4 regions of the Geodermatophilus sp. URMC 63 genome follow, and region 2 is predicted to be linked to each of the others. Evidence: predicted binding sites of a transcription regulator. Region 2 holds the regulator's gene; each other region holds the start of a gene.
The links. Region 2 encodes LexA, which represses DNA repair genes until DNA is damaged. Its sites were predicted from a motif close to TCGAACANNTGTTCGA; they were not measured.

Region 1: ACWIZO_RS06925 (DUF222 domain-containing protein) is a predicted target of LexA. The motif match lies at 3,232-3,247, and genes of this name have one in related genera.
Region 3: ruvC (crossover junction endodeoxyribonuclease RuvC) is a predicted target of LexA. The motif match lies at 2,973-2,988, and genes of this name have one in related genera.
Region 4: ACWIZO_RS07080 (DUF222 domain-containing protein) is a predicted target of LexA. The motif match lies at 4,225-4,240, and genes of this name have one in related genera.

What each region holds. Positions count from the first base shown of each region.
Region 1 covers NZ_CP199956.1:1,423,653-1,430,723, forward strand. Annotated here, with positions in the region: gene ACWIZO_RS06905 (TetR/AcrR family transcriptional regulator) at 1-41, shown strand, start outside; gene ACWIZO_RS06910 (RNA polymerase sigma factor) at 441-710, shown strand; gene ACWIZO_RS06915 (hypothetical protein) at 700-1,404, shown strand; gene ACWIZO_RS06920 (hypothetical protein) at 1,435-1,875, shown strand; gene ACWIZO_RS06925 (DUF222 domain-containing protein) at 2,000-3,214, opposite strand; gene ACWIZO_RS06930 (DUF3224 domain-containing protein) at 3,469-3,867, shown strand; gene ACWIZO_RS06935 (aldose epimerase family protein) at 3,897-4,820, shown strand; gene ACWIZO_RS06940 (MOSC domain-containing protein) at 4,822-5,538, shown strand; gene ACWIZO_RS06945 (RNA-binding S4 domain-containing protein) at 5,554-5,769, shown strand; gene ACWIZO_RS06950 (RNB domain-containing ribonuclease) at 5,766-7,071, shown strand, end outside.
Region 2 covers NZ_CP199956.1:5,400,405-5,407,475, reverse strand. Annotated here, with positions in the region: gene hflX (GTPase HflX) at 1-842, shown strand, start outside; gene ACWIZO_RS26180 (phosphatase PAP2 family protein) at 993-1,751, shown strand; gene ACWIZO_RS26175 (hypothetical protein) at 1,798-2,853, shown strand; gene lexA (transcriptional repressor LexA) at 2,902-3,693, opposite strand; gene ACWIZO_RS26165 (LysM peptidoglycan-binding domain-containing protein) at 3,980-4,615, shown strand; gene ACWIZO_RS26160 (hypothetical protein) at 4,750-5,403, shown strand; gene nrdR (transcriptional regulator NrdR) at 5,893-6,441, shown strand; gene ACWIZO_RS26150 (vitamin B12-dependent ribonucleotide reductase) at 6,567-7,071, shown strand, end outside.
Region 3 covers NZ_CP199956.1:4,723,149-4,730,219, forward strand. Annotated here, with positions in the region: gene secD (protein translocase subunit SecD) at 1-58, opposite strand, end outside; gene yajC (preprotein translocase subunit YajC) at 70-435, opposite strand; gene ruvB (Holliday junction branch migration DNA helicase RuvB) at 611-1,735, opposite strand; gene ruvA (Holliday junction branch migration protein RuvA) at 1,732-2,376, opposite strand; gene ruvC (crossover junction endodeoxyribonuclease RuvC) at 2,373-2,954, opposite strand; gene ACWIZO_RS22960 (YebC/PmpR family DNA-binding transcriptional regulator) at 3,114-3,866, opposite strand; gene pdxT (pyridoxal 5'-phosphate synthase glutaminase subunit PdxT) at 3,863-4,537, opposite strand; gene pdxS (pyridoxal 5'-phosphate synthase lyase subunit PdxS) at 4,534-5,457, opposite strand; gene ACWIZO_RS22975 (hypothetical protein) at 5,523-6,059, opposite strand; gene ACWIZO_RS22980 (glycosyltransferase family 4 protein) at 6,071-7,071, opposite strand, start outside.
Region 4 covers NZ_CP199956.1:1,459,135-1,466,205, reverse strand. Annotated here, with positions in the region: gene ACWIZO_RS07090 (acyl-CoA dehydrogenase family protein) at 1-1,610, opposite strand, end outside; gene ACWIZO_RS07085 (phosphotransferase) at 1,776-2,594, shown strand; gene ACWIZO_RS07080 (DUF222 domain-containing protein) at 2,995-4,209, opposite strand; gene ACWIZO_RS07075 (SRPBCC family protein) at 4,440-4,835, opposite strand; gene ACWIZO_RS07070 (hypothetical protein) at 4,931-5,224, shown strand; gene ACWIZO_RS07065 (competence/damage-inducible protein A) at 5,257-6,540, opposite strand; gene ACWIZO_RS07060 (hypothetical protein) at 6,850-7,071, shown strand, end outside.

The sequences.
Region 1 (7,071 bases), 1.5 Mb from region 2:
GCGAGCTGGCCGCGCTGCTGCTGCACGGCATCAGCCGGTGACCTGAGCCTCCCCGCCCCACGCCGGCCGGGCGCCGTGACCGTCGTCCCCGCCGGCGTAACGATCGGCCGGAGCCGGACATGAGGGGGTGTGATCGCGATGCACGGGCCGCCGCCGGCCACCGACGACCTCCCCGTGTCCGCGGGGGAACGCCTCGAGGCGGCCTACCGTGCCCCGGGCACCGCCGTGCTGGGCTTCGCGCTGCGGCGGGCGGCGTCCCGGGAGGGCGCTCGACGTGGTGGCCGAGACCTTCGCGACCGCCTGACGGCGGCGGGCCGACCTATCCACCGGCGTACGACGAGGTCCGGCCGTGGCTGTTCGGCATCGCCCGGCTGTGCCTGGCCAACGCCGCCCGCAGCAGCCGGCGCGCCGACCGCCTGGGGGAGCGGCTGGCGGAGGCGATGACCGACGTCGTCGTGCCCGACCCGGCGGCGGTGCACGAGGACGGCGCACAGCGCCGGCGGGTGCGCGGAGCCCTCGGCCGGCTCTCCGCCGAGGACCGGGAGCTGGTCACGCTGGTGGCCTGGGAGGGCCTCACCCCCGCGCAGGCCGCCGTCGCCCTCGGCATCGCGCCCGGTACCGCCCGGGTCAGGCTGCACCGGGCGCGGACGAGGCTCCGCGCGCTCCTCGGCACGCCCGACGACGTCCAGGAGGGCGACCGTGACAACTGACCGAGAGCTGGACGTCCTGCTCGCCGGTGCGGCCGGGGTGCGCGACGCCGACCTGCCCGACCTGCCCGAGGAGTTCCTCGACCTGGTGACGGCCGACGCCGGCCTGTCGCTCGTGGCGGACGAGCCGGCGTCGGTGGTGGCCGCGCGCCGGCTGGTCGCCGACGCACAGGCGGCCCGCAGCACACCTCGGCGGCGCCCGCGCCGGGGGACGCTCGTCCGCGTCACGACGGCGGTGCTCGTCCTCGCCGCGGCGTGGGCGACGGCCGTCCTGGTGGGCTCGCCGGGGACGCCGGCCGGACCCACGGCGACGCCGACCGCCCCGGCGCCGGGGACCCCGGGCGGGCTGCACGGCCGGATCGCACTGGTGGCGGCCGAGGAGGTCACGTTCCCGCTGTCCCTGGCCGAGGTGCCCGACGGCCTGACACCCCTGTTCAGCCGCCGCGGCGGGCTGCCGCGGTACGGGAGCACGCCGCCGTTCTTCGTCGCTGACTACGAGCCGACGTCCCTGGTGTCCGGGGACACCGGTCCCGCGGTGGCCGACCCGGGGCGGGTCCTGCTCGGTGTCTACCCCGAGGACCCGCGGTCGTCGGGGGAGTACGGCTTCCGGCCGGAGGGGGACCCCACCGGGACGGCGACGGTCCAGGGCGCCGAGGCCGGGGTGTGGCGCGAGCGGGGGACCGTCAGCCTGCTGTGACAGCGGCCGGACGGGCGGTGGGTCTCCCTGGTGGGGGAGGGCGCCCAGGCCGACACCGCGACACTCGTCGGGCTGGGCGGGTCGGTCGTCGACCGGCCGCAGCCGGTGGGCCTGCAGTTCGGGCTGGCGCCGGCCGGCTGGTCGGTCGGCGGCTACGGGGAGAGCCGGAGCCTGGACCTGGTCAGCGACACCGACCCTGACTCCCTGCTGCGGCTGAGCCTCGTCGGCCCGCAGTACGCCGGCACGCTCGACGAGCTGCTGGAGGGGACCCCGCTGGCCGGCCCGCCGGAGCCGGTGACGGTCCAGGGGCTGCCGGGTCTGCTCGCTGCCGTCGGCGACGCGGGCGGTCCGGGCTCCTGGACGCTGGCCGGCCAGCTCCCCAACGGCCGGTGCTTCCTGCTGCTGGCGCCGCAGGAGCTGACCCGGGAGCAGGTGCTGCAGATCGGTGACCAGGTGACCGCGCGCTCCTGACCGCGCGCTCCTGACCGCGGACTCCTGACCGCGGACTCCTGACCGCGGACTCCTGTCCGCACACGTCGACCCTCCCGCCGTTCCACGTGCAACGGCGGGAGGGTGCGGGACTGCGGGTGGGGGCTCAGGCGGCGGGTCGCAGCAGGGGTGGGCCGGTGCGGATCTCGGTGCCGTCGGGGCGCCAGGTGCGCCAGCGGCCGCCCGGTTGTCGTTCGACCCGGAACCCGTGGTGCACCTTCGTGTGGTGCCGTTCGCAGAGCAGGGCGGAGTTGTCCAGGTTGGTCTCGCCGCCGTCGAGCCAGTGCACGAGGTGGTGGACGTCGCACCAGTGGGTGGGGGCTCCGCAGCCGGCGAAGACGCAGCCGCGGTCGCGCAGCTCGGTGGCCTTGCGGAGGTGGCGGTTGGCCAGGCGCTGTTCGCGACCCAGCTCGATGGGAGCCCCGTCGGGGCCGAACACCACCCGGGACACCGCACCGTCGCAGGCCAGCCAGCGGGCGCGGGCAGCGGAGATCACCGCGCCGAACCCCATCCGCGCGGTGGCCGGGCCGGTGGTGGGGTCGGCCAGGTCGTCGAGGTCGATCACGACCGCGACGTGCGGCTTGACCGTGCGGAGTACCGGCAGCGTGCCGGACGCCAGCCGGTTGTCGCACAGCTGCACGAGGGCATCCCCCAGCCGCTGGGCGCGGGAGCGCTCGTCCCCGGCGGGGCGGTCGGCCTGCACGTGGGACTCCAGCGCGGCCTGCACCTTCTCCCCACCCACGGCGTCGAGCTCGGCGCGGATGGTCACCGACCCGTCGGCGTGCCGGGCGATGCTCAACCGCCGACCCTCGGTGGGATCGGGCTCCGGCCCGTCGGGATCCAGCCGCGCCAGGTAGCCGGCGACCACCTGCGCCAGCTCTGCATGCGGTCGGGTGGCGGCGATGACGGCCAGCGCGGCGTCGACCTCGGCCAGGTCGACGCCCTGCGCGGCAGCGGCCGCCACGTTGTCGGGCTCGGCGACCTTCGCGATCTCCCCGACCTGCCCGGCCGTGACCGTCCCCGCGGCGAATGCCGCCTCGACCGCGGGCAGCTGCTCCAGTGCACGCCCGGTGCGCACCACCCGGGCGGCCTCCGCCGGCGCCAGGTGCCCGTGCCCGCGCAGCCACGACGCCATGCTCTTCAGCCCGTCGTGCTCGGGCGCCTGCGCCAGCTCACCCTGGCGCACCGTGCGCGCCAGCAGGGCGGCCAGCTCGTTGCTGGCGGTCAGCAGACCGCGCACGCGGTCGTTGAGCTGCGGGCCGAACATCGCCGTGAGGTCGTCATCGGCGAGGGCGTCGATGGCCGCGAGCAGCTCGTCCACGACACCTCCCGATCGATCCGAACACGTGTACGAAGGATATCGCAATGGACAGGCCTCGGCGACTTGAATCCGCAGGTCAGAGCTCTGTCCACAGATCCGCCGGACCGCTTGACGTGAGTCGGCGCGCATGGCGGGGAAGGCCGCAGGAAGAACCCGAGCGCTGCTCGAGGCGCCGCTACCGGGAGCGGCGGGACGCGGACCGTCGGTGGGCTGGGGCAGGCTGCGACCACCGTCCCGACGTCCAGGAGGTCCGCGTGGGCACCGTCGTCCGCATCCCGTTCGAGGTGACCGGCTTCGAGCCGGAGCCGCTGGCGCTCGGCGAGCCCGGTCCGGTCGCCTTCGGGCGGGTGACGCTGCGCAAGACCTTCTCCGGCGCCCTCACCGGCACCAGCGTGGTGACCATGACGTCGGTCAGCGTGGGGGAGACACCCGCCGGCTACACGGCCGTCGAGCTGGTCACCGGCGCACTGGACGGTCGCACCGGCACCGTCGTCCTGCAGCACAGCGGCGTGGTCGACGGCGCGGAGTCCCGGGCGTCCGGCGTGGTGCTGCCCGGCACCGGCACGGGGGAGCTGGCCGGGCTGCGCGGCACGGTCGAGCTCACCCACGACGAGTCCGGTGCCGTCCTCACCCTCGACTACGAGCTGGGCTGACCACCACCGGGTGTGGTGGGCTTCCTGCCATGAGCATCCCGCCGATGACCGCCTGGCCGACCACCGAGCCGGCCGACGTCGAGCTGGTCAGCGGCGGCGCGCGGCTCGCCGTCGACCTGCGGGGTGGCGGGCTGCGCGCGCTGACCGCCGGCGGGTGGGACGTCCTCGACGGCTACCCGGCTGGCACCGTCCCCGTCGGGCGGCGCGGCGGCGTCCTGCTGCCCTGGCCCAACCGGCTGCGCGACGGGCAGTGGACGTGGGAGGGCCGGCAGCTGCAGCTCGACGTCGCCGCCCCCGGCAAGCCCGCCGCGCACGGGCTGGTCACCTGGCAGCGGTGGGAGGTGCTGGCCCGCCACTCCGACGCGCTCACCGTGGGCACCGTCGTCGAGGCACGGCCGGGCTACCCGTTCCGGCTGGCGGCCGCCGTCGACACGCACCTGGCCCCCGACCGGCTCACCGTCACCGTGCGGGTGCGCAACGCCGGTGACCGGCCGGCGCCGTTCGGCGCCGGCATGCACCCCTACCTGTCGGTCGGCGCCACCGAGGACGGCGGCATCGGCGACGCCGAGCTCACCGTCCCCGCCCGCACCGCGCTCGACCTCGACGGCGGCCTGCCCACCGGCACCCGCCGTCCCTTCGACGGCGCCGTGGGCCGGATCGGCGACCGGGCGCTGGACGACGCCGTCACCGACCTCGAGCGCGACGGCGACGGCTGGGCCCGGGTGCGGCTCCGGGGCAGCGCCGGTGAGCTCGAGCTCGCCGTCGACCGGGCGTGGCCGTGGCTGCAGGTCTACAGCGGCGACACGCTCCCCGAGGGCCAGCGCCGCCGCAGCCTCGCCGTCGAGCCGATGACCTGCCCGCCCAACGCGCTGGCCGACGGCGTCGACCTCGTCGTCCTCGACCCGGCCGAGACGTGGTCGGGGACGTGGACCCTCACCTGGACGGGAGCCTGACGTGCGCGTGCAGGAGCTGTGGCGCTACCCGGTCAAGTCGCTGCAGGGCGAGCGGGTCGACGCCGCCGACGTCGGGCCGGAGGGCCTGACCGGCGACCGGCAGTGGGCGCTGTTCGACCGGTCCACCGGCCTGGGCCTCACCGCACGCCGGGTGCCCGACCTGCTGTTCGCGGCGGCCCGCCTGTGCGACGACGGCGGGGTGGACGTCGTGCTGCCCGACGGGACGGTCACCGCCGACGACGCCGTCCTGTCCGACTGGCTCGGCCGGCCGGTGACCCTGCGCGCGGCCGGGGCCGAGCGCGGCCCGCGGCTGTACGAGGTCCCGGCGGTGGTCGGCGAGGACGACGAGTCCGACTGGGACGCCTTCGAGGGGGCGCGCGGGGCCTTCCACGACAGCTCCGGCATCCGCGTCTCGCTCGTCTCCACCGGCACGCTGGGCACCTGGGACCGGCGGCGGTTCCGGTCCAACGTGCTGCTGGCCGGCGACGGCGAGGACGGGCTGGTCGGGACGACGGTCCGGCTGGGGACGGCGGTGCTCGACGTCGTCGGGCCGGTGAGCCGCTGCGTCATGGTGACCCGGCCCCAGCCCGGCGGCATCGGCCGCGACACCTCGGTGCTCAGGACCATCCACCGCGAGCGCGACGGGGACCTGGCGATCGGCGCGCTGGTGCCCGTACCGGGCCGGGTGGCCGTCGGCGACGCGCTCACGCCGGCCTGAAGGCACCATGGCCGGGTGCGCACCGTCGAGCTCCGTCCCGGTGAGGAGTCCATCCGCCTCGGCCAGCTCCTCAAACTGGTCGACGCCGTCCCCACCGGCGCCCAGGTGAAGGACGTGCTGGTCACCGGTGCGATCCGGGTCAACGGGGAGGCCGAGGACCGCCGCGGCCGGCAGGTCCGCCGCGGCGACGTCGTGTCCATCGAGGGCGCCGAGGACGTGCGCGTCGCGTGAGTTCCACGTGGAACCGGGCCGAGGGGGCGACCGCCGGGGACGACGGCGTCCCGCTGCCGCTGGCGGTGCCGCGCTGGCCCGAGGACGCGCCGGCCGGGCCCGACTTCGCCGCCATCCGCGCGGAGTTCGACGTCCCCGAGGACTTCTCGCCCGAGGTGCTGGCCGAGGCCGGGCAGGCGGCCGCGGCCCCCGACCTGCCGGGGCTCGACGCCACCGAGCTGCCGCTGGTGACCGTGGACCCCGCCGGCAGCCGCGACCTCGACCAGGCGGTGCACCTGCAGCGCGAGGCCGGCGGCTACCTGGTCAGCTACGCCATCGCCGACGTCGGCGCGGTGGTCCGGCCCGGCGGCGCGCTCGACGCCGAGGCCCGGCGCCGCGGCCAGACCCTGTACAGCCCCGACCGGCGCGTCCCGCTGCACCCGCCGGTGCTCAGCGAGGGCGCGGCCAGCCTGCTGCCCGGCCAGGTGCGCGCCGCCGCCCTGTGGACCATCCGGCTCGACGCCGACGGCGAGGTCCGCGCGGTCGACCTGCGCCGTGCCCGGGTCCGCAGCCGGGCGCAGCTCGCCTACGCCGACGTCCAGGCGCAGGCCGACGCCGGCACGCTGCCCGACCCGATCGCCCTGCTGCCCGAGCTCGGGGCGCTGCTCGAGCGGGCCGCGGCCGCCCGCGGCGCGATCGAGCTGGGCACCCCCGAGCAGCAGGTCGTCCGGACCGACGGGGGCGGCTGGACGCTCGTCGCCCGCAGCGACCTGCCGGTCGAGGGGTGGAACGCGCAGGTCTCGCTGCTGACCGGCCGCGTCGCCGCGGGGCTCATGCTCGACGGCGGCGTCGGCCTGCTGCGCACGCTGCCGCCGGCCCGGCCCGAGGACGTCGCCCGGCTGCGCCGGCTGGCGCCCGCGCTCGGCGTCGACTGGCCGGCCGGCGCGGGTCCCGGCCAGGTGCTCGCCGGCCTCGACGTCACCGACGCCCGGCACGCGGCCTTCCTCGAGGAGGCGGCGGCCCTGCTGCGCGGCGCGGCCCACACCGCGTTCGACGGCGTCGCGCCCGAGCAGACCGGCCACGCGGGGGTCGGGGCGCCCTACGCCCACGTGACCGCGCCGCTGCGCCGGCTGGCCGACCGGTTCGCCACCGAGGTGTGCCTGGCGCTGGCCGCCGGCACCGGGCCCGACCCCGCCGTCCGGGCCGCCCTGCCGGAGCTGCCGGCGCTCATGGCCGCCTCCGACCGGCGCACCCGCGCGGTGGAACGCGCCGCGGTCGACGCCACCGAGGCGTGGCTGCTCGCCGGCCGCGAGGGCGCGCTGT
Region 2 (7,071 bases):
CCGGTGGCCGCGTCGCCGGCGGTGGCGGCATCGGCACCCGCGGTCCCGGTGAGACCAAGATCGAGACCGACCGCCGGCGGATCCGGTCGCGGGTGAGCAGGCTGCGTCGCGAGATCGCCGGCATGGCGACCGCGCGCGCGACCCAGCGCTCGGGCCGCGACCGCCACGCCGTGCCGAGCGTGGCCATCGCCGGGTACACCAACGCGGGCAAGTCCAGCCTGCTCAACCGGCTGACCGGCGCCGGCGTGCTGGTGGAGAACGCGCTGTTCGCCACCCTCGACCCGACGGTGCGGCGTGCGCAGTCGCCCGAGGGCCGCGAGTACACGCTCACCGACACCGTCGGCTTCGTGCGGCACCTGCCGCACCAGCTCGTCGACGCCTTCCGGTCGACGCTCGAGGAGGTGGCCGGTGCCGACCTGCTGCTGCACGTCGTCGACGGCTCCGACCCCGACCCGCTCGGCCAGATCGACGCGGTGCACGTGGTGCTGCAGGAGATCGACGCCGCGGCGGTGCCCGAGCTGATCGTCGTCAACAAGGTCGACGCCATGACCGAGGACGACGTGCTGACCCTGCGCCGCGCCCTGCCGGGCGCGGTCTGGGTCTCGGCCCGCACCGGCGAGGGCATCGAGCGGCTGCGCGAGATCGTCGCGACCCGGCTGCCGCACCCGGACGTCGAGGTCGAGGTGCTCGTGCCCTACGACCGCGGTGACCTGGTCGCCCGCGTCCACCGCGACGGCGAGGTGCTCAGCGAGCAGCACGAGGCGTCGGGGACCCGGCTCTCCGCGCGGGTGGACGGCGGCCTGGCCGCCGCCCTCGAGCGGTTCGCCGTGCCCGTCGGCTGACCGGTCCTCCCCGCTCCCGCCGCCCGGGTGCCCGGCTCCGCGCCGGGCCCCGGGCGGCTCGCCGTCCGCCCTCGCTGTCCGCCCTCGCCGTCCGCCTCGCCGCCGGGCGGCCGAGGTCACGGACGGGTCACGGGCCGGTACCGTGACCCGATGACCAGCGGCGTGGTGCGGCGCCGGGACGGCGCACCGGCCGGGGACGGGCCCGGCGAGCCCGCCGCCCTGCCCGGCCGCGTGGTCACCCCCGGCCGCCCGCCGTGGTGGCTGCTGCTCGGCGCCTTCCTCGTCGCGTCCGCCGTCACCGTGGACCTGCTCAGCCGCGGCTACCTCGAGTGGGTCGACCTGCGGGTCTCCGAGGTGGTCAGCGGCTGGGACCTGCGCGACTCCCCGGCCTACTGGCCGGTCTGGGCGGTCACCCAGATCGGCGGGCGCGGCACCATCCTCGCGGTGCTGGCCGTCCTGGTCGGCTGGCTGTGCGTGCGGCGGCGGACGCTGCTCCCGCTGGTGCGGGTCCTCACCGCGCTGGCGCTGCTCACCGTCGTCGTCTACGCGTTCAAGTTCGGCACCGGGCGCACCGCCCCGGCCTACCCGGGGTCGTTCTTCCACCGCGACGGGGCCTCCTATCCCTCCGGGCACGTGGCCAACGCCGTGCTCATGTGGGGGGTGGCCCGCTGGCAGGCGGTCGAGTACCGGCTGGGTCCGCGGGTGCAGCGCACGCTGTGGTGGCTCAGCGTGCTCGGGCCGGTGGCCGCCGGTGTGGCCATGGTGTCGCTGGACTTCCACTGGGTGACCGACGCGGTGGTCGGCGCGGCCGTCGGCCTCCTGCTGCTGGGCGTGGTTCACGCACTGGACGCAGCCGTGCTGTCACGCTGGCCTCGTGCGCGAGCCGGCCGTCCGTCCGCGCGGTCGTGACGCGCGTCGCGGGCCCGTTCCCGGCCGTCGCAGGGCCCGCCGCGGGGTGGCCGCCCGCGTCTACCTGGCCCTGACGCCGGCCCTGGCACTGGCCGTGACGCTGGCCGGTGCGCCGTCCGCCGGTGCCGAGGAGCCGGCCGCGGGGTCCGTCCGCTGCCAGGTCACCGATCCGCGGCTGGCCGAGCTGTCCGGTCTGGTCGACGTCGGTGACCGGCTGGTGGCGACGGCCGACGGCGGCGACCAGGTGGCGGTGTACGTGCTGGACGACACCTGCCAGGTCGTCGACGTCGTGACCGCCCCGCTGGACCCCTACGACCCCGAGGACCTCGCGGTCGGCCCGGACGGCACGGTCTGGCTGGCCGACACCGGGGACAACAACGGCACCCGGGCCACCGTCGCGCTCATCGCCCTGCGTCCCGACGGCGCCACCGCGCTGTACCGGCTGACCTATCCCGACGGCGCGCACGACGCCGAGGCGCTGCTGCTGGCCCCGGACGGCACCCCGTACGTGGTCACCAAGGAGGTCCTGGGCGCCAGCCACGTCTACCGGCCGGCCGCGCCGCTGGTCGACGGCGGCACCGTCGGGCTGGCCGACGTCGGCACGGTGTCCTTCACGCTGACCGGCACGCCCGGCGGCCCGGTCGGGCGTGCCGGCCAGTTGCTGGTCACCGGTGGCGCGGTCGCGCGCGACGGCAGCCGGATCGCGCTGCGGACCTACACCGACGCCTACGTCTGGCCGCTGGCCGGCTCCGACGTCCCGGGCGCGCTGGCCGGCGAGCCCGTGCGCGTCGCGCTGCCCGCGGAGCCACAGGGGGAGGCGGTCGCCTTCACCGCCGACGGCGGCGCGCTGCTCGTCGCCGGGGAGGGCGTGCCCGGCGACGTCACGCTGGTCCCGGTGCCGGCTGCCACCGCCGCCTCGACGCCGGCTGCGCCGTCGGCCCCGGCCGACCCGTCGCTGGCGGGACTGCTCTCCGGCGACGGTGGCGGCCCCTCGCCGGTCACCGCCGGGCTGGTGGCCGCTGCCGTCGCGGCCGTCCTCGTCTGGATCGGCGGGCGGCTGTGCCGGCGGCGCGACCTGGCCGGCCCGCCCGTCGGTCGCTGACCGGCCGACCCGCCCCCACGGGGTGGCCGGCCGGCGAGCGGTGCGGGGTCAGACCCGGCGCAGCACCGTGACGACACGGCCGAGGATGGTCGCCTCGTCGCCCGGGATCGGCTCGTACGCCGGGTTGTGCGGCAGCAGCCACACGTGCCCGTCGCGGCGCTTGTAGGTCTTCACCGTGGCCTCGCCCTCGAGCATCGCGGCCACGATCTCACCGTTCTCCGCGGTGGGCTGCTGGCGCACGACGACCCAGTCGCCGTCGCAGATGGCCGCGTCGACCATCGAGTCACCGGCGACGCGCAGCATGAACAGCGTGCCCTCGCCGACCAGCTCGCGGGGGAGGGGGAACACGTCCTCGACCGCCTGCTCGGCGAGCACCGGGCCACCGGCGGCGATCCGGCCGACCAGGGGCACGTAGGTGGGCGTACCGGTGTCGGCCGCGGAGGCGCCGGCGGGGGCGCCGGTGGGGGCAGCGGCGGGAGCGGCGGCCTCGCCCGGCGTCTCACCGGGCAGCCGGACGTCGAGCGCTCGGGGGCGGTTGGGGTCGCGCCGCAGCCAGCCCTTCTTCTGCAGCACCGAGAGCTGGTGGGCGACCGACGACGCGGAGGACAGGCCGACGGCCTCGCCGATCTCGCGCACCGAGGGCGGGTAGCCGCGGCGCTCGATCGAGTCGCGGATGACCTCGAGCACCCGGCGCTGCCGCTGCGTCAGGCCGTCGCCGGCCTCCGTGCGGTCGGGGAAGGTGCGGACCGCGCCGGTCTCCTCCCCACCCGCGCCGCTGCCCGCGCGGCGGGACGTCCCGCCGGTGCGTGTGCGCTGGCCGGTCCCGCTCGTGCCCGCCACGTCTCCTCCTCGCCGGCCGTGTCGCCACGGCCCTCGTGTCCTGCTCCTGCCCGGCCGCGGCTCCTCGTTCGGGACCGCCGGCCGGACGGGACCGCCTCGGCGCCCGGAGGCGACGGCGGACGGGTGCTGGTCGGACGGTAGCGCCTCGGAGCCGGTACTTCAAACGTGTGTTCGAAATCGCCGGGAGGTGTCGGGGTCGACCCCGTCGGCGGGTTGCGCTAGGAATCGCACAGGCGTTCGATCGAACAGGCGTTCGACCGGATGACACCGACGAGGAGGAGTGGTCATGGGCACCGTGCGGCAGGACGTGCTGGAGTTCGACGCGACGGTCCAGGTCCCGTGGCGGCCGTCGCTCCGGTCCGCGGCCGGTGGCGGTGTCGGTGCCGGTGGCGGAGGTGTGGCGGCTGTCGACCGCCCGGCCCGGCCGGCAGCGCCCGGAGCCCTGCCGGGCTCCGGCCCGCGTGTCGGCGGGCACCTGCGCCCCGTCCCCGACCACCCGGCCGCCGCGGGCGTGCGCACCGCCGGGCCGGCCTCCGAGCGGCCCGGCGCCCGGCGCGACCCGGCCCGTCCGAGCGGGCGGCCGCTGCGTTCCGGTACCACCGGTGGCCCCGTCCGCGGCGGCTGCGCGCCGGCCGCCGTGCGGCTGACCCGGCGGGGGCGGCGCCTCGTCGCCGTGCTCGCCCTCGGCGGAGCGGTCGGCCTGGGCGCCTGGCTCGCGCCGCTGGTGGGCGGTGCCGGCGGCGGCCTGCGGCTCGCGGGGGAGAGCAGCGTCGTCGTCGAGCCGGGCGACACGGTGTGGTCGATCGCGGGGGAGGTCGCCGCGGACGGGGACGACGTGCGCGTCGTGGTCGACGCCATCGAGGAGCTCAACGACCTCCGCGGCTCGTCCGTCGTGCCCGGGCAGGTCCTGCAGTTGCCGTGAGCGCCGGCTGCGGGGCGGCCGGGTCGGCCGCCGAGCTCCGGCAGACATGGACGAGAGGGCGGCGGCGAGTTCGTCAACCCTCCGCGCGAGGTCGCTCACGGACCGGAGCCTCGCCGGCACCTACGGTCGAGGACGTGTCAGCAGCCGTGAGCAGCCGGGCCGCAGTCGTCTTCCGCTCGCCGCAGGACGTCGAGGTGTGCGTGGACGGCGGCTGGGCTCCCGGCGCCATGCTGGGCTGGCGGCACGACGAACGCGGCGGCTGCCAGGCGCAGGTGCGGTGGCGCGACGGAGGCGAGCCGACCTGGGTCGACCTCGCCGGTGTGCGCCTGCCCGAGCGGCACCTGTCCCTCGCGCACACCGGGACGCCGGCCGAGTCACCGACCGCCGACACCGGCGATCGCGACCGGCAGGACGGCTCACCCCGTCCCGACGCGACCGTCGTGATGGCCGCGGTGCAGCCGGCACGCCGCACGTTCCGTGCCGGCCGCCGGCACGGCGCCGACGGCACCGCCGAGCAGCCCGCCGTCGGGTCCGCCGCAGCGGGCCGCCACCGGGCGCCCGCCGACGGGTCCGCCGGTGCAGGCCGGCACCGGGCGCTCACCGCCGAGATGTCGGCGGTCGCCGTCGGCACCCCCGCCGTTCCGGACGGCTCCGGCGCCTCCGCGGGGTCCTCCGCAGCGTCCTCCGCTGAGGTCGGGGAGCCGGACCTGCTGACCCGCCCGATCCGCCTGAACGACCTGGCGTCCCACCCGCGCGGCGGGCGTCCCGCCGTCCGCCGCCCGGTCTGAGCTCTCCGTCCCGGCGTCCTCGCCGGTCGCGGCAGGTCCGGGTCCCGGTACCGGGCGGGGCCTCCGCGAGCGCCTCCACCGCCGACCGACCCGCCCTCCGGCGGTGCCCGTGCGCGCGTTCCATACGCCCCTTCCACCCTCTCCCGCACGCCGACACGCGGGGGCCCTCGGCGTGTCGTGTGACGGGTGGGAATCATGCTCGCGCCTGGTCACCGGTGGGTTGCGAGCACATCTCGGTGGAAGAGACACGCCCGCGTTCGGCTTGCAGATGTAGTGGAGCCCGGCCTAGGGTCCCCCTACATCTAGTAGTTGCTTCAACGGGAGTCCTCCACAGGTCGTCCTCAGGACTTCCCCGTGGCATCCACCGGATGTCCCCAGGGGGGTCCACAGACGCGACCCCGAGGGGCGATCAGCGGTCGCCGGCGCGGCCGCCCGGGACCGGTCACCGGTCCCGGGCGACGGGCCGGTCGCGGAGGGAGGTGAACCGCAGTGCGCTGCCCGTTCTGCCACAACCCCGACAGCCGGGTGATCGACTCGCGCGAGGCCGACGAGGGGGCCACCACCCGCCGTCGCCGGTCGTGCCCGGCCTGCGGTCGCCGTTTCACCACGGTGGAGGAGGCGGTCCTCGCCGTCGTCAAGCGCAGCGGCGTCAGCGAGCCGTTCAACCGGGCCAAGGTCGTCGCCGGCGTCCGCCGGGCCTGCCAGGGCCGGCCGGTCGACGAGGACCAGTTGCAGCAGCTCGCCCAGCAGGTGGAGGACGCCATCCGCGCCAGCGGGGCGGCCGAGGTCCCCAGCCACGAGGTGGGGCTGGCCATCCTGCGGCCGCTGCGGGAGCTCGACGAGGTGGCCTACCTCCGCTTCGCCAGCGTCTACCGCGCCTTCACCTCGCTGGAGGACTTCGAGAAGGCGATCACCGAGCTGCGGGCCCGCCACCTCGCCGGCGGCACCCCACCGCTGCCCGGCATGCAGCTGGACCCACCGCCGCGCCGCCGCGGCGGCGGGCGCAGCCAGCCCGCGGCCGACCGGACCGCCACCTGACCGCACCCCGTCCCGACCGCCGGCAGCACTGCCGGACACCCGAGCACGCCAGGAACGTCAGCACCACCCGCTAGAACGAGTGCGGCTCTTCCCCAGCCGCCGACCACTCCACGAGGGAGAGCTCTGTGACCGAGACCGAGGACCGCTTGTCAGGCCGCACGCGTCGCGCCCCCGCCAAGGCGCCGACCAGGGGGAAAGGCCTAAAGGTCAAGCGGGTCTACACCACCGCCGGGGTGCACCCCTACGACGAGGTGACCTGGGAGCGGCGCGACGTCGTCATGACCAACTGGCGGGACGGCTCGGTCAACTTCGAGCAGCGCGGCGTGGAGTTCCCCGCCGAGTGGAGCATCAACGCCACCAACATCGTCACCACGAAGTACTTCCGCGGCGCCGTCGGCACCCCGCAGCGGGAGAGCAGCCTGCGCCAGCTCATCGACCGGGTGGTGCTCACCTACGGCGCGGCCGGCCGCGAGCACGGCTACTTCGCCAGCGAGGGCGACGCGGAGGTCTTCGAGCACGAGCTGACCTGGATGCTGCTGCACCAGGTGTTCAGCTTCAACAGTCCCGTCTGGTTCAACGTCGGCACCAGCGCCCCGCAGCAGGTCAGCGCCTGCTTCATCCTCGCCGTCG
Region 3 (7,071 bases), 680 kb from region 2:
CGATGATCAGCACCAGCGCGCCGAAGTAGCGGCGCGCGGGCAGGGCGCGGTTGGCCACGGGTCCTCCGGTCAGAGGGTCTTGCCGGAGGGGCCGTCACCGGGGCGGTCGTCCCGGGCCGGCAGGTCGTCGGCCACGGGGTCGACGACGGGGTCCACCACCGGGTCCACGGCCGGGCCGGTCACCGCCGGCTGCCGGACCTGGACGACGGCCTGGCGCGCGTAGGTCACCACGACGCCCGGGGCGATCTCGACCTGGACGGTGGCCGGGTCGTCGAGACCGGCGACCGTGGCGTACACGCCGCCGGCCATCGTCACCGGCGCGCCGACGGCGAGGGCCGACTGCGTCTGGTTCTGCTGGCGCTTGCGGGCCCGCGCCGGCAGCACGATCAGCGCCACGAACGCCAGCACCAGCAGGAGCAGGGGGAACAGTTCCACGACGGGAGTGCCTCTCTACCGCGCTCACGTGCACGCGGTGGGTGCGGTCCGGGTCGGGACCGCTCGGGTACGTCGGTCACGGCACGCACGGCAACCGGCCGCCGACACACGGGTCGCACGGCCGGGACCGGGTCGACCCGGCGAGGGGTCGAGTTGCGCGCCAGCGCCGACGAGTCTAGGCGTCGAACAACGGTTCCGACGACGAACCCGGGTCGCGCGGGACTGCTGTGACACCCCCGAGGGGGATCCCGCCGCGCGGCACCGGCCGGCCGAGGTGCCGCCACGCCGCCTCGGTGGCCACCCGTCCCCGCGGGGTGCGCGCCAGCAGGCCGGCCCGCACGAGGAACGGCTCGCACACCTCCTCGACGGTGTGCGACTCCTCCCCCACGGCGACGGCCAGCGTGCTCACGCCCACCGGGCCGCCGTGGAACTTCGCGACCAGCGCCTCGAGCACCTCGCGGTCGAGCCGGTCGAGGCCGAGCTCGTCGACGTCGTAGAGCGCGAGCGCGGCGCGGGCGACGGCGCGGGTGACCCGCCCGTCGGCCTCCACCTCGGCGTAGTCGCGCACCCGGCGCAGCAGCCGGTTGGCGATGCGGGGCGTGCCGCGGGAGCGGCCGGCGATCTCGGCCGACCCGTCGTCGGTGAGGTCGACGCCGAGCAGGTCGGCGCTGCGCGCGAGCACCTGCTGCAGCTCGGCGGGCTCGTAGAACTCCATCTGCCCGACGAAGCCGAACCGGTCGCGCAGCGGGCCGGTGAGCAGGCCGGCGCGGGTGGTGGCGCCGACGAGGGTGAACGGGTTGATCTCCAGCGGGATGGCGGTGGCCCCGGGCCCCTTGCCGACGACGACGTCGACCCGGAAGTCCTCCATCGCCATGTACAGCAGCTCCTCGGCCGGCCGGGCGATGCGGTGGATCTCGTCGATGAACAGCACGTCACCGGGGCCGAGGTTGGACAGCATCGCGGCCAGGTCGCCGGAGCGCTCGATCGCCGGGCCGCTGGTGATCTTCACCGCGGTGCCCAGCTCCGAGCCGATGATCAGCGCGAGGCTGGTCTTGCCCAGCCCGGGCGGACCCGACAGCAGCACGTGGTCCGGCGGCCGGCCGCGGCGCTTGGCGCCCTCGAGCACCAGCGCGAGCTGGCGGGCCACCTTGGGCTGGCCGATGAAGTCGTGCAGCGAGTGCGGCCGCAGCGCCGACTCGACCACCCGCTCCTCGTCACCGGCCTGCGGCGAGACGCCGAACTCCCGGCCCAGGCCGCCGTCGACCTCCCCGGTCAGCGCCCGGTCGAACGGCGTGCTCATGACCTGCCCAGCAGCTGCAGGGCCTGGCGCAGCAGCAGCGCGACGTCGACCCGCCCGGTGGCGGTGAGCTGCTCGTCGGCCACCGGCGTCAGCGCGGTGATGGCGGTGTCGGCCTCCCGGCTGCTCCAGCCCAGCCCGACCAGCGCCGAGGCGAGCTGGTCACGCCACGGTGCCACCGCCGTGAGCGGGCCGGCGCCGGCAGGCAGCGCGGCCGGGCCGTCGAGCTGGGTGTCCGTCGTCGTGGTCCCCAGCCGGTCGCGCAGCTCCAGGATCAGCCGCTCGGCGCCCTTCTTGCCGATGCCGGGCACCTGCATCAGCGCCTTGACGTCGGCCATCGACACCGCGCGGCGGACCTCCCGCGGCGGGTGGATGGCCAGCACCGCCTGGGCCAGCCGCGGGCCGACGCCGTTGGCCGTCTGCAGCAGCTCGAACAGCTGGCGCTCGTCGTCGTCGGCGAAGCCGTAGAGGGTCAGGGAGTCCTCGCGGACGACGAGGCTGGTGGCCAGCCGCGCGTCCTGGCCCACGGTCAGCCGGGCGATGGTGCCGGGCGTGCACTGCACCGACAGGCCGATCCCGCCGACCTCGACCACCGCGCCGTCCGGCGAGACGGCGGCCACCCGGCCGCTCACCGACGCGATCACCGGCTCACCCCCGTCCAACGCGGCAGCGTCGTCGAGCGGACCGGCGCGCCGATCCCGCCGGCGATCGCGGCGACCCGCAGCCGGTCCTGGGCCGGGCCGCGCCAGACGTGGCAGACCGCCAGCGCCAAGGCGTCGGCGGCGTCGGCCGGCTTGGGGGCGGCCGACAGGCCCAGCACCCGGGTGACCATGAGGGCGACCTGCTCCTTGTCCGCGCGGCCGTTGCCGGAGATGGCCGCCTTGACCTCGCTGGGCGTGTGCCAGGCGACCGGTCGGTCGGCCTGCGCCGCGGCCAGCGCCGCGACCCCGGCCGCCTGGGCGGTGCCGGTGGCGGTGCCCTTGTTGTTCTGCGTGAAGACGCGCTCGATGGCCACGACGTCGGGCCGGTGCTCGCGCAGCAGCGCCGTCACCTGGGTGTGCAGCTCCAGCAACCGCAGCTCCAGGTCCAGCTCGGCGGAGCTGCGGATGACCCCCACCCCGACGGCGGCCGGGCGGGCGCCGGGGCGGCCGTCGACCACTCCCCACCCGCACCGGGTCAGCCCCGGGTCGATGCCGAGCACCCGCATGGCGCTGCCTCCCACGGACGCGTCTCCCCCCGGCCGAACTGGTGTTCGACCGAGGCTAACCGCCGTGGCCGACGATCGGGTGCGACACGCCCGTCCGGTGCCGTGCTGGAACGGCCCCCTCGCAGGGGCCCGCGCCGAGCGGAGCGAGGTGTGGGGGGCGAGGGGGTCCTTCGATCAGCCGACGCGCTCGAGCACCTCGTCGGAGACGTCGTAGTTGGCGTAGACGTTCTGGACGTCGTCGCAGTCCTCGAGCGCGTCGATGAGGCGGAACACCTTGCCGGCGCCGTCCTCGTCGAGCTCGACGGTGACGCTGGGGACGAAGCCGGCCTCGGCCGAGTCGTAGTCGATGCCGGCGTCCTGCAGGGCGGTGCGCACGGCGACCAGGTCGGTGGGCTCGCAGACGACCTCGAAGGTGTCGCCGAGGTCGCGGACCTCCTCCGCGCCGGCGTCGAGGACGGCCATGAGCACGCTGTCCTCGTCGACGCCGGCGGCCCGCGGCACGACGATGACGCCCTTGCGGGTGAACAGGTAGGACACCGAGCCCGGGTCGGCCATCGAGCCGCCGTTGCGGGTCATCGCGGTGCGGACCTCGGAGGCCGATCGGTTGCGGTTGTCGGTGAGGCACTCGACGAGCACCGCGACGCCGCCGGCGGCGTAGCCCTCGTAGGTGATGTTCTGGTACTCGACGCCGCCGGCCTCCAGGCCCGCGCCGCGCTTGACCGCCCGGTCGATGTTGTCGTTGGGGACCGAGGTCTTCTTCGCCTTCTGGATGGCGTCGTAGAGCGTCGGGTTGCCCGCCGGGTCACCGCCGCCGGTGCGGGCCGCGACCTCGATGTTCTTGATCAGCTTGGCGAACAGCTTGCCGCGCTTGGCGTCGATCGCGGCCTTCTTGTGCTTGGTGGTCGCCCACTTGGAATGGCCGCTCACTGATCTCCTCCGGGGTGGGGGGCACCGGCGCCGGCGCCACTGGGGACAGCCACCGCCCCGCCGACCGCGGCCGCGCGCCGCACGATCTCCACGAAGAGCGCGTGGACCCGGGTGTCCCCGGTCAGCTCGGGGTGGAAGCTGGTGGCCACGACGTCGCCCTGGCGCACCGCGACGATCCTACCGTCGGCCGCTCCGCCCACGACCCGCCCGAGGACCTGCACCCCCGGCCCGGCCTGCTCGACCCACGGCGCGCGGATGAACACCGCCGACAGCGGTCCGCCGGGCACGCCGACGAGCGCGATCCGCGACTCGAAGGACTCGGCCTGCCGGCCGAAGGCGTTGCGCCGCACGGTGACGTCGAGGCCGCCCACGGTGGGCTGGTCCGGCGGGGCGTCGAGCAGCCGGTCGGCCAGCAGCACCAGGCCCGCGCAGGTGCCGTAGGCCGGCAGCCCGCCGCGGACGGCGTCGCGCAGCGGCTCGAGCAGGCCGGTGCGGACGGCGAGCTTGGTCATCGTCGTCGACTCCCCGCCCGGCAGGACCAGCCCGTCGACGGCGGCCAGCTCCTCGGGACGCCGGACCGGCACCGCCTCGGCGCCCAGGCCGGTGAGGACGGCGAGGTGCTCGCGGACGTCGCCCTGCAGCGACAGGACGCCGATGCGCGGCCCGCTCACCAGCCGCGGGTGGCGAAGCGCTCGGTCTCGGGCAGCGTCGCCACGTTGATCCCGACCATCGGCTCGCCCAGGCCGCGGGAGACCTTGGTGATCACGGCCGGATCGTCGAAGAAGGTGGTGGCCTGCACGATCGCCGCCGCGCGCTGCGCCGGGTCGCCGGACTTGAAGATGCCCGAGCCCACGAACACGCCCTCGGCCCCGAGCTGCATCATCATCGCCGCGTCGGCCGGGGTGGCGATGCCGCCGGCGGTGAACAGCACGACCGGCAGCTTCCCGGCGCGGGCCACCTCGACCACCAGGTCGTGCGGGGCGCGCAGCTCCTTGGCCGCGACGTACAGCTCGGTCTCGTCGAGGGTGGCCAGCCGCCGGATGCCGGCGCGCAGGGCCCGCATGTGCCGGGTGGCCTCGACGACGTTGCCGGTGCCGGCCTCGCCCTTGGACCGGATCATGGCCGCGCCCTCGGCGATCCGGCGCAGCGCCTCGCCCAGGTCGGTCGCGCCGCAGACGAAGGGCACGGTGAAGTCGCGCTTGGCGATGTGGTGGGCCTCGTCGGCCGGGGTCAGGACCTCGGACTCGTCGACGTAGTCCACGCCCAGGCTCTGCAGCACCTGCGCCTCGACGAAGTGGCCGATGCGGGCCTTGGCCATCACCGGGATGGAGACCGCGTCGATGATCCCCTGGACCATGTCGGGGTCGCTCATGCGGGCGATGCCGCCCTGCGTGCGGATGTCGGCGGGTACCCGCTCCAGCGCCATGACCGCGACCGCGCCGGCGTCCTCGGCGATGCGCGCCTGCTCCGGGGTGACGACGTCCATGATCACGCCGCCCTTGAGCTGCTCGGCCAGGCCGCGCTTGACGCGGTCGGTGCCGGTCGCCGGCGCGGCGGTCGGGTCGGTCGGGACGTCGGCGTGCGAGGACACGGGCTGCTCCAGGAGAGGGGGGACCCGGGCCGGACGGCCCACGACCGCGACCATCGTAGGTCGGGTCAGCGGGCCGCCGACGTGCCGCTGGTCACGGCATCCAGTCCGTCCTCGACGTCGAAGAACCGCGGCAGCGGCCGGTCGCCGTGCAGCCGCAGCAGCCGGGGCAGCCGGCGCTCGCGCAGCAGGTGCGTGTCGCGGACGGCGTCGTTGTAGAAGCGGCGCGCCAGGGCGATGCGGTCCTCGGCCTCAGCGAGGCCGCCCAGCAGCGCCGGCGGGAGGCCGATCAGGTCGGCGGGGAGGGCGCGCAGCTCCCGGCCGAGGGCGTTCTCGGCCAGCTCGCGGTCACCGGCCGGCAGCTCGCGGGCCTCGTAGGCCGCCGTCTTCAGCCGGGCGGTGCGGTCCTCCCCCAGGACGGCGGAGTGCTCCGCGGCCAGGTCGGCGGCGAGGGCGGCGCGCTGCCCCAGCCGGGTGTCGAGGACCGTCCACGCCCGCGCCACGCGCCCCTCCAGGCGGCGCAGGCGGGTGAGCGTCCACGCCGTCCAGGCCAGCAGGAGGACGACGACGCCCACGAGGAGGAGCAACCAGGCCTCGGGCGTCACGGCCGACCACGCTAGCGGCGGACCCTCCGCAGCAGGGACGGCCACGCTCCCGCGTCGTCGATCCCGCCCGCCGTGCCGGTCGCGGCGGGCAGCTCCTCCCCCTCCTCGTCGGCGGCGGTGACCTCGCCGGAGCCGGGCAGGACGACGGTCTCGTAGACGGCGAGCACCCGGCGCGCCACCACCTGCCAGTCGTAGCCGGCGGCCACCTCGCGTGCGGTGGCCGACAGGGCGGCCCGGCGGGCGGGGTCGGCGAGCAGGTCCGACAGCGCCCGCGCCAGCGCCCCGCTGTCGCCACGGCGGACGAGGACGCCGGCCGTGCCGTCCTCGAGCACCCGGGCGAAGGCGTCGAGGTCGCTGGCCACGATCGGCGCGCCGGCGGCCATCGCCTCGATGAGGACCACACCGAAGGACTCGCCCAGCAGGTTGGGCGCGCAGTAGACGTCGACCGAGCGCAGGAACGCGGCCTTGTCGGTCTCGGAGACCTCCCCGAGCAGCGCGACGTGCGGCCGCAGGTCCTCGGCCACGGCCTCCTGCAGCGCGTCGGGGTCGCCGCGGCCGGCGACGAGCAGCCGCGCGCCGGGGTGCTCGCGGACGACGGTCCGCATGGCCTCCAGCAGCACCGGCAGGCCCTTGCGCGGCTCGTCGTAGCGACCGAGGAACCCGATGGTCGGCCCGTCGACGCCGCGGGCGGTGCCGGGGAGGGGCGGCCCCTCGGCGAAGGGGGCGACGTGCACGCCGTTGGGGACGATCACCGCGTCGCCGCCCAGGTGCTCGACCTGCACCCGGCGGGCGAAGTCGGAGACGGCGATCCGCCCGGAGATCTTCTCCAGCCAGGGGCGCACGACCGGCCCCCAGGCGGCCAGCCACTTCGAGCGCACCGTGGCGGCGTGGAAGGTGGCCACGATCGGTCCGGTGGCGATCATGCAGACGAGCAGGCCGATCGACGGCGGCGCCGGGTCGTGCACGTGGACGACGTCGAAGTGCCCCTCGCGCAGCCAGCGGCGGACCCGGG
Region 4 (7,071 bases), 1.5 Mb from region 2:
GACCGCTCGACGAGACGGGCGGCGGGCACGCCGGCCGGGAGCGTGCCCAGGACCGTGCCCCAGTCGCCGCCGAGGCGGGTGGCGCAGAAGGCGTCGGCCACCTCGGGCGGGCTGTGGCGCAGCAGGAGCGAGCCCTGCAGGCACAGCGCGAGCAGGCCGGCGACCCGGCGGGCGCGCACCGGCAGTGCCTCGGGATCGCCGAGCTCGGCGGAGAGCCGCCCGACGGCGGCGTCGAACCGGGCGTCGGCGCCGCGGGCGAGCCCGATCTCGGCGGTGACAGCGGCCAGCGACTCGCCGGAGCGTCCCAGGGCGCGGAGGACGTCGAGGGCGATGACGTTGCCCGAGCCCTCCCAGATGCTGTTGAGCGGTGCCTGCCGGTACAGCCGCGGGAGGCCTGACTCCTCGACGTAGCCGTTGCCGCCGAGCACCTCCAGGGCCTCGCCCACGACGGCCGGCGTCCGCTTGCAGACGAGGAACTTGGCCGCGGCGCCGGCCAGCCGGAGGAACGCCGTCTCCCCGGCGTCGACCGCAGCCGCCAGCCGGACGGCCAGCGCCGTCGCCGCCTCGCTCTCGACGGCGAGATCGGCCAGGACGTTCTGCATGAGCGGCTGGTCGGCGAGCAGGGCGCCGAAGGCGCGGCGGTGGCGGGCGTGGTGGAGGGCCTGGGTGAGCGCGGCCCGCACGGTCGCCGCCGAGCCGATGACGCAGTCCAGGCGGGTGGCGTTGACCATCTCGATGATCGTCGGGACGCCGCGGCCGGGCGCACCGACCAGCCAGCCGGTGGTGCCGTCGAACTCGACCTCGCCGGAGGCGTTGGCGCGGTCGCCGAGCTTGTCCTTGAGGCGCTGCAGCCGGAAGACGTTGCGGGTGCCGTCGGGCAGGACCCGCGGGATGAGGAAGCAGGACACCCCCTCCTCGAGCTGGGCGAGGACGAGGAACAGGTCGCTCATCGGGGCGCTGGTGAACCACTTGTGCCCGGTGAGCGCGTGGGTGCCGTCGCCGTTCGGGACGGCGCGGGTGGTGTTGCTGCGGACGTCGGAGCCGCCCTGCTTCTCGGTCATGCCCATGCCGGCGACCAGGCCGGGCTTGGCCGACGGGTCGGTGAGCCCGAACGCGTAGCCGCTGCCGGTGAGGCCGGGCCCGTAGCGGGCGGCGAGCTCCGGGGCGGCGCGCAGCGCGGGGACGGCGGCGTAGGTCATGGTCACCGGGCAGCCGTGGCCGGCCTCGACCTGGGTCCAGCCGAGGTAGCCGACGGCGCGGCGCACGTGGGCGTGCGGGTCGCCGGCGTCGGCCGCCGCCCAGGGTGCACCGGCCAGGCCGTGGGCGAAGGCCGCGCCCATGAGCTCGTGCCAGGCCGGGTGGAACTCGACCTCGTCGACGCGGTGGCCGTAGCGGTCGTGCGTGCGCAGGACCGGGCGGTGCTCGTCGGCCAGCCGTCCCCACTCGCGGGCCTGCTCGCTGCCGGCCAGGGCGCCGAGGTCGGCCAGCGAGGCGAGCGTGGCCTCGTCCGCGTGCCGGACGCAGGCCTCGGCCAGTGCGGTGTCCCCGGCGATCGGGTCGTACCCGACCAGCGGCGGGACCTGGTTGGTGACCTCGTGCGTGGCGCTCACGACGGGCACCGTACGACCGGCCGGGTGGGATCTGGTCATCGTGGGGACTGCGGCGACCGCGAGGTCCCTGTCATCGCAGCGAGCGCGCCACGGCAATCCAGTGGCCAGCGGGACGTGGTCGGCGGCAGTCTGGCGCCCGGAGACTCCCGAGGGACGGGGCTGGTCATGGCCGAGGACGCTGCGGCGACGGGCGGGGAACGGCTCGCCGGGGGCAGGACCTCGCCCGGGGTCGTCCGCATCGGGGGCACGGTGCGCCGCCCGGTCCGCCGGTCGACGACGTCGGTGCACGCGGTGCTGCGGCACCTGGAGCGGGTGGGGTTCGCCGGGGCGCCCCGGGTGCTCGGGTTCGACGACGCGGGTCGCGAGGTGCTCACCTACCTGGAGGGGGAGACGGCCGGTGAGGCGCCCTGGCCGGCGTGGGTGTCCTCCGACGAGGCGTTGCCCCAGGTCGGCTCCTGGTTGCGGCGGCTGCACGACGCGACGGTCGACTTCGTGCCGCCGGAGGACGCGGTGTGGTTCTCCGGCAGGTCCTGGCGACCGGGTCTGGTCATCGGGCACCACGACGCGGCGCCGTACAACGCGGTCTGGCGGCAGGGCCGGCTGGTCGGGTTCGTGGACTGGGACCTCGCGGGGCCCTCCTCGCGGGAGTTCGACCTCGCGTACTCGGCGCTGATGTGGGTGCCTCTGCTCGCCCCTGGGTCCGCCTGGCCGCTCGCCTCCCGTTCCGTGGAGGAGCGCCACCGCCGCGTGCACCTGCTGCTGGACGCCTACGGGTACGACGGCGACCGTGCGGCGCTTCGGGAGGCCGTGGCCACACGTGCCCGGAGGAACGCCCAGGTGACCCGCCGGCTCGCCGACGGCGGTGACCCGGTGTTCCAGGCGCTCCGCGGCCAGGCCGACGACCTGGATCGGTCCGCGCAGCAGGTCGAGGAGCTCCCGGAGTCCTTCTGGCGGCCACCCACAGCAGCCGCTGGACCTCGATGACCGGGTGACGGAACCCGCAGGGTGTCCGGCACAGGGCGCTGAGGGCCACCGCCCGAAGGCCACCGCCCGAAGGCCACCGCCCGAAGGCCAGCGCCCGAAGGCCACCGCGGAGGCCACCGCCCGAAGGCCACCGCCCGAAGGCCACCGCCCGAAGGCCACCGCCCGAAGGCCACCGCCCGAAGGCCACCGCCCGAAGGCCACCGCCCGAAGGCCACCGCGGAGGCCGCTCCGTCGGGGACCTGCGCCCGATCTCCTCTCCAGCCACCTACGCCCCGTCACCCTCGACGACGGCTCGACCGAGTGGCCGACCACGAGCCGGGCGGTCACGCACGACTGCCCTCCTCCCGTTCCACGTGGAACGGGAGGAGGGTGCCGAACCAGGAGGCGCCCGCTGGTGGGATCAGGCGGCGGGTTGCAGCAGGGATGGTCCGGTGCGGATCTCGGTGCCGTCGGGTCGCCAGGTGCGCCAGGTGCCATCGGGTTGTCGTTCGACCCGGAAGCCGTGGTGCACCTTGGTGTGGTGCCGCTCGCAGAGCAGCGCGGCGTTGTCGATGTCGCTGGCCCCGCCGTTGACCCACTCCAACAGGTGGTGGGCGTCGCACCACCAGGTCGGGGCGTCGCAGCCGGTGAACACGCAGCCGCCGTCACGCACGTCCAGGGCGCGGCGGACGTGCGGCGGGAAGAACCGGGTGGCACGGCCGTAGTCCAGCGGTTGCCCGTCGGGACCCATCACGATGCGGGTGACCTCGCCGTCACAGGCGATCCAGCGGGCGCGGGCGGCGGACACGACCGCGCCGGAGCCCATCGCCGCGGCCGCCGGTCCGGTGGCGGGGTCGGCCAGGTCGGCGACGCCGATGGTCACCAGGAGCTGGGACTTGTTGCGGCGCAGCAACGGCAGGAATCCGGCGGCCAGGACGTTGTCGGCCAGTTGCACGAGCGCGTCACCCAGCTGTCGGGCACGGGAGCGCTCCTCGGCGGCGGACCGGCCGGTCTGCACATAGGGCTCCAGAGCGGCCTGCAGCTTCTCCCCGCCCACGGCGTCGAGTTCACCGCGGAGGGACACCGATCCGTCGGCGTGCCGGGTCAGGTGCAGCCGCCGGCCGTCGGTGGGATCGGGCTCGGGTCCGTCGGGGTCCAGCCGCGCCAGGTAGCCGGCGACGACCTCGGCCAGCTCCCTGTGCGGCGTGCGCGCGGCCACCACGGCCATCGCGGCGTCGACCTCGATCAGGTCGACGCCCTGGTCGGCCGCGGCCGCGGCGTTGTCCGGCTCGACGACCTGCGCGATCTCGGCGGCCTGACCGGCCGTGACCGTGCCCTCGGCGCACGCGGCGGCGACCGCCGGCAGCTGCTCGAGCGCCCGGCCGGTGCGCACCAGCCGGGCGGCCTCGGTCGGGGACAGGTGGCCGTGCCCGCGCAACCACGACGACATGGACCTCAGCCCGTCGTGCTCCGGCGCGGAGGCCAGTTCGCCCTGGCGCACCGCGTGCGCCAGGTGCGCGGCCAGCTTGTTGGCCGCGGCGAGCAGCACCCGGATCCGCTCGTTGAGCTGCGGGCCGAACATCGCGGTCAGGTCGTCGTCGCCGAGCGCGTCGATCGCTGCGAACAGCTCGTCCACGACACCTCCCGCTACTCGATCACTTGTTCGAATCCTACCGCGGCGGAGAGGAGGGCGCGCGACGTTTCCCCAGCTCAGGACGCTGTCCACAGGACACGAGGACGTCTTGACACTGCTCGATGACTCCCCGACGTGACCACGGCCTGCCCTCCCGGACTGCGCCGCCCACCCGGGTGCCACGACGGCCGCAGCCCCCGGGCCGCCGCCGGAGACGGGAGACGGGGACGGGCTCAGTGCAGCGGCCGGACCAGCCGGCCGATCGCGAGCTGGGCCAGCGGCGCGTAGCCCACCACCACGGGGGCCGGGCCGCGGATCCGCAGGCCGGTGGTGCTGCCGCCGTCCGGCCCCTCGGCCACCCAGTGCAGCAGGTGCAGCCGCACCGGGCCGGCCGACACCGTCCACGACCAGCGCCGCGCCGTCTCGTCCACCGTCTCGACGACGAACGGCAGCGTCACCCCCAGCGGCCCGCGCACCCGGCCCCGCACGCCGGCCGCCAGCCGCGGCACCGGCACCTCGACGCCGGTGATCTGCGGCGCCCAGGTCGGCCACCGGGCCGGCTCGGCGTAGCGCTCCCAGGCCTCCGCGGGGGCGATCGGCCCGGTGGCGTGCAGCGTCACGGTCGTCATCCCGCCCCCCTGCCCGCTGCGGGCCGACCGCACGCTCGCGGGATGATCACGTCGTGCGGGGACCACGGGGACCACGGCCGGCGAGCCAGCGGGTGATGGCCGCCGTCGCCCGCAGGCTGCGCGCCGGCGCGGCCGAGGACTGGTTCACCGCCATCGGCACGTCCATGCGCCCCGCCGTCCGCGCCGTCCAGCGGGTGCGGCTGCGCCCACCGGAGGCCGCGGAGCAGCTGGCCGGCCAGGTGGTGCTGGTCCGCGTCGGCGGCCGGTGGTGGCTGCACCGTGTCGTCGACGAGGCCGACGGCCGAGCGCTGGTCGCGGCTGACAACGGCATGGTCAACGGCTGGACCGACCGGGCCGAGGTCGCCGGCGTCCTGCTCGACCGGGGCTGACGTCAGCGGACCGGACGGCAGGGAGAGCACCCTCACGCCGGCGGGCCGCCGAGCAGCAGCTGCCTCAGCAGGTGCAGCGCGAGGACGACGGAGCGCTCGCGCACCGCCGTCCGGGAGCCGTGCAGATGCACCGATCGCGCCTGCTGTCCGGCCGGGCCGAGGACGCACAGGTGCACGGTGCCGACGGGCTTGTCCGGTGTCCCGCCGCCCGGGCCGGCGATGCCGGTGATGCCGACGCCGACATCGGTCCCGAACCGGGCCCGCGCGCCCTCGGCCAGCGCCAGCGCGACCTGGGGGCTCACCGCGCCGAACTCGGCCAGCACCTCCCCCGGCACGCCGACGAGCTGCTCCTTGGCCGAGTTCGCGTAGGAGGTGATCCCGCCGAGCACCCACGCGGAGGACCCGGGCCGCGCGATCAGCCGGGCGACGAGCAGCCCGCCGGTGCACGACTCGGCGGTGGCGATGGTCAGCCCCTGGTCCTCCAGCGCGCCGGCGACGAGGTCGTCGAGGGTGGGGCCCGTGGAGAACAGCGTGGCGGCGTACTCCTCGCGCAGGACGGCGACGAGCCGGTCGTAGGCCGGCTGGGCCTCCGGCGCGAAGCGGGTGACGATCTCCAGCTCGCCCTCGCGCAGGCAGGTGGTGATCTCCAGGCCGTCCAGCTCGGACTCGTGCGCGCGCAGGGTCGCCGCCAGCTGGGCCTCCAGCGTGCCCCAGAGCCGGACGGTCTCCTGCCGCAGCTCGGTGGCCCCCGCCAGCACCTCGCGCACGGGCCCGGCGGCCAGCGCGGCCGGCCACATGCCCTGCAGCTCCGCCGGCGGCCCGGGCAGCACGACGACGACCGGCCCGCCGCGGCCGTCGGCCGGCGGGACGACGAGACCGGGCGCCGTCCCGACCGGCTCGAGCACCGTGGCACCCGCGGGCACCATCGCCTGCTTGCGGACGCCGGCCGCCGTGGCCTCCGGGTCGGCCCGCCAGCCGCGCCGGGTCATGAACCGCTCGACGACGGCGGCGACCCGCTGCTCCAGCTCGGGGTCGACGTCGAGCGGGCGGCCCTGCACCTCGCCCACGACGGCCGCGGTGAGGTCGTCGGCGGTGGGGCCCAGCCCGCCGGAGGTGATCACCAGCTCCACCCCGGAACCGGCGAGGTACTCCAGCGCGCCGCGCATGTCCTCGGGCCGGTCGCCGACCACCAGCACGGTGCCGACGTCGACGCCGGCCCGCCGCAGCTCCTCGGCCAGCCAGGGCCCGTTGCGGTCGGCGACCCGGCCGGTCAGGACCTCGGTGCCGGTGACGACGATGCCCGCGCGCGTGTCCACCGCTCGACCCTAGAAGGACCTCCTGCCCCCCGCCCCTCGCCGGCCCGCGATGGGACCTCCGGCAGGACCCTGCGACGGGCCACGGCGACGGGCCACGGCGGCACGTCACGGCGGCGGGTCACGGCGGCGGGTCACGGCGGCGGGTCACGGCGGCGGAGCCACGGCGGCGGGGCGACGGCGGCAGGGACGGACGGATCCGTCCCGGGTGACCCGCCGCGGACCTCCCCGGCCCGGAGGCGCCGCGCGGCTAGCGTGCAGACGGAGACCGGCTCCCTCGAGGGCCCACCCGTCCGACGAGGAGGAACGACCGTGACCGCCCCGCACCCGCCGGCCGGCCCGCGCACCCAGGAGATCCCGCTCGCCCCGGCCGGGGCGACGGCGGCCGGGGCGGCCGAGGAGGTCCAGCCCGCCCCGCCGCACCCCGCGGCTCCCCCGCTCCCGCCGCCCCCGGCACCGGGCACCGTCACCACCGCCGTCCAGCCGCGCGTCGAGGACACCGCGACGCACGCGGCGGCCGCCCAGCCGACCGGC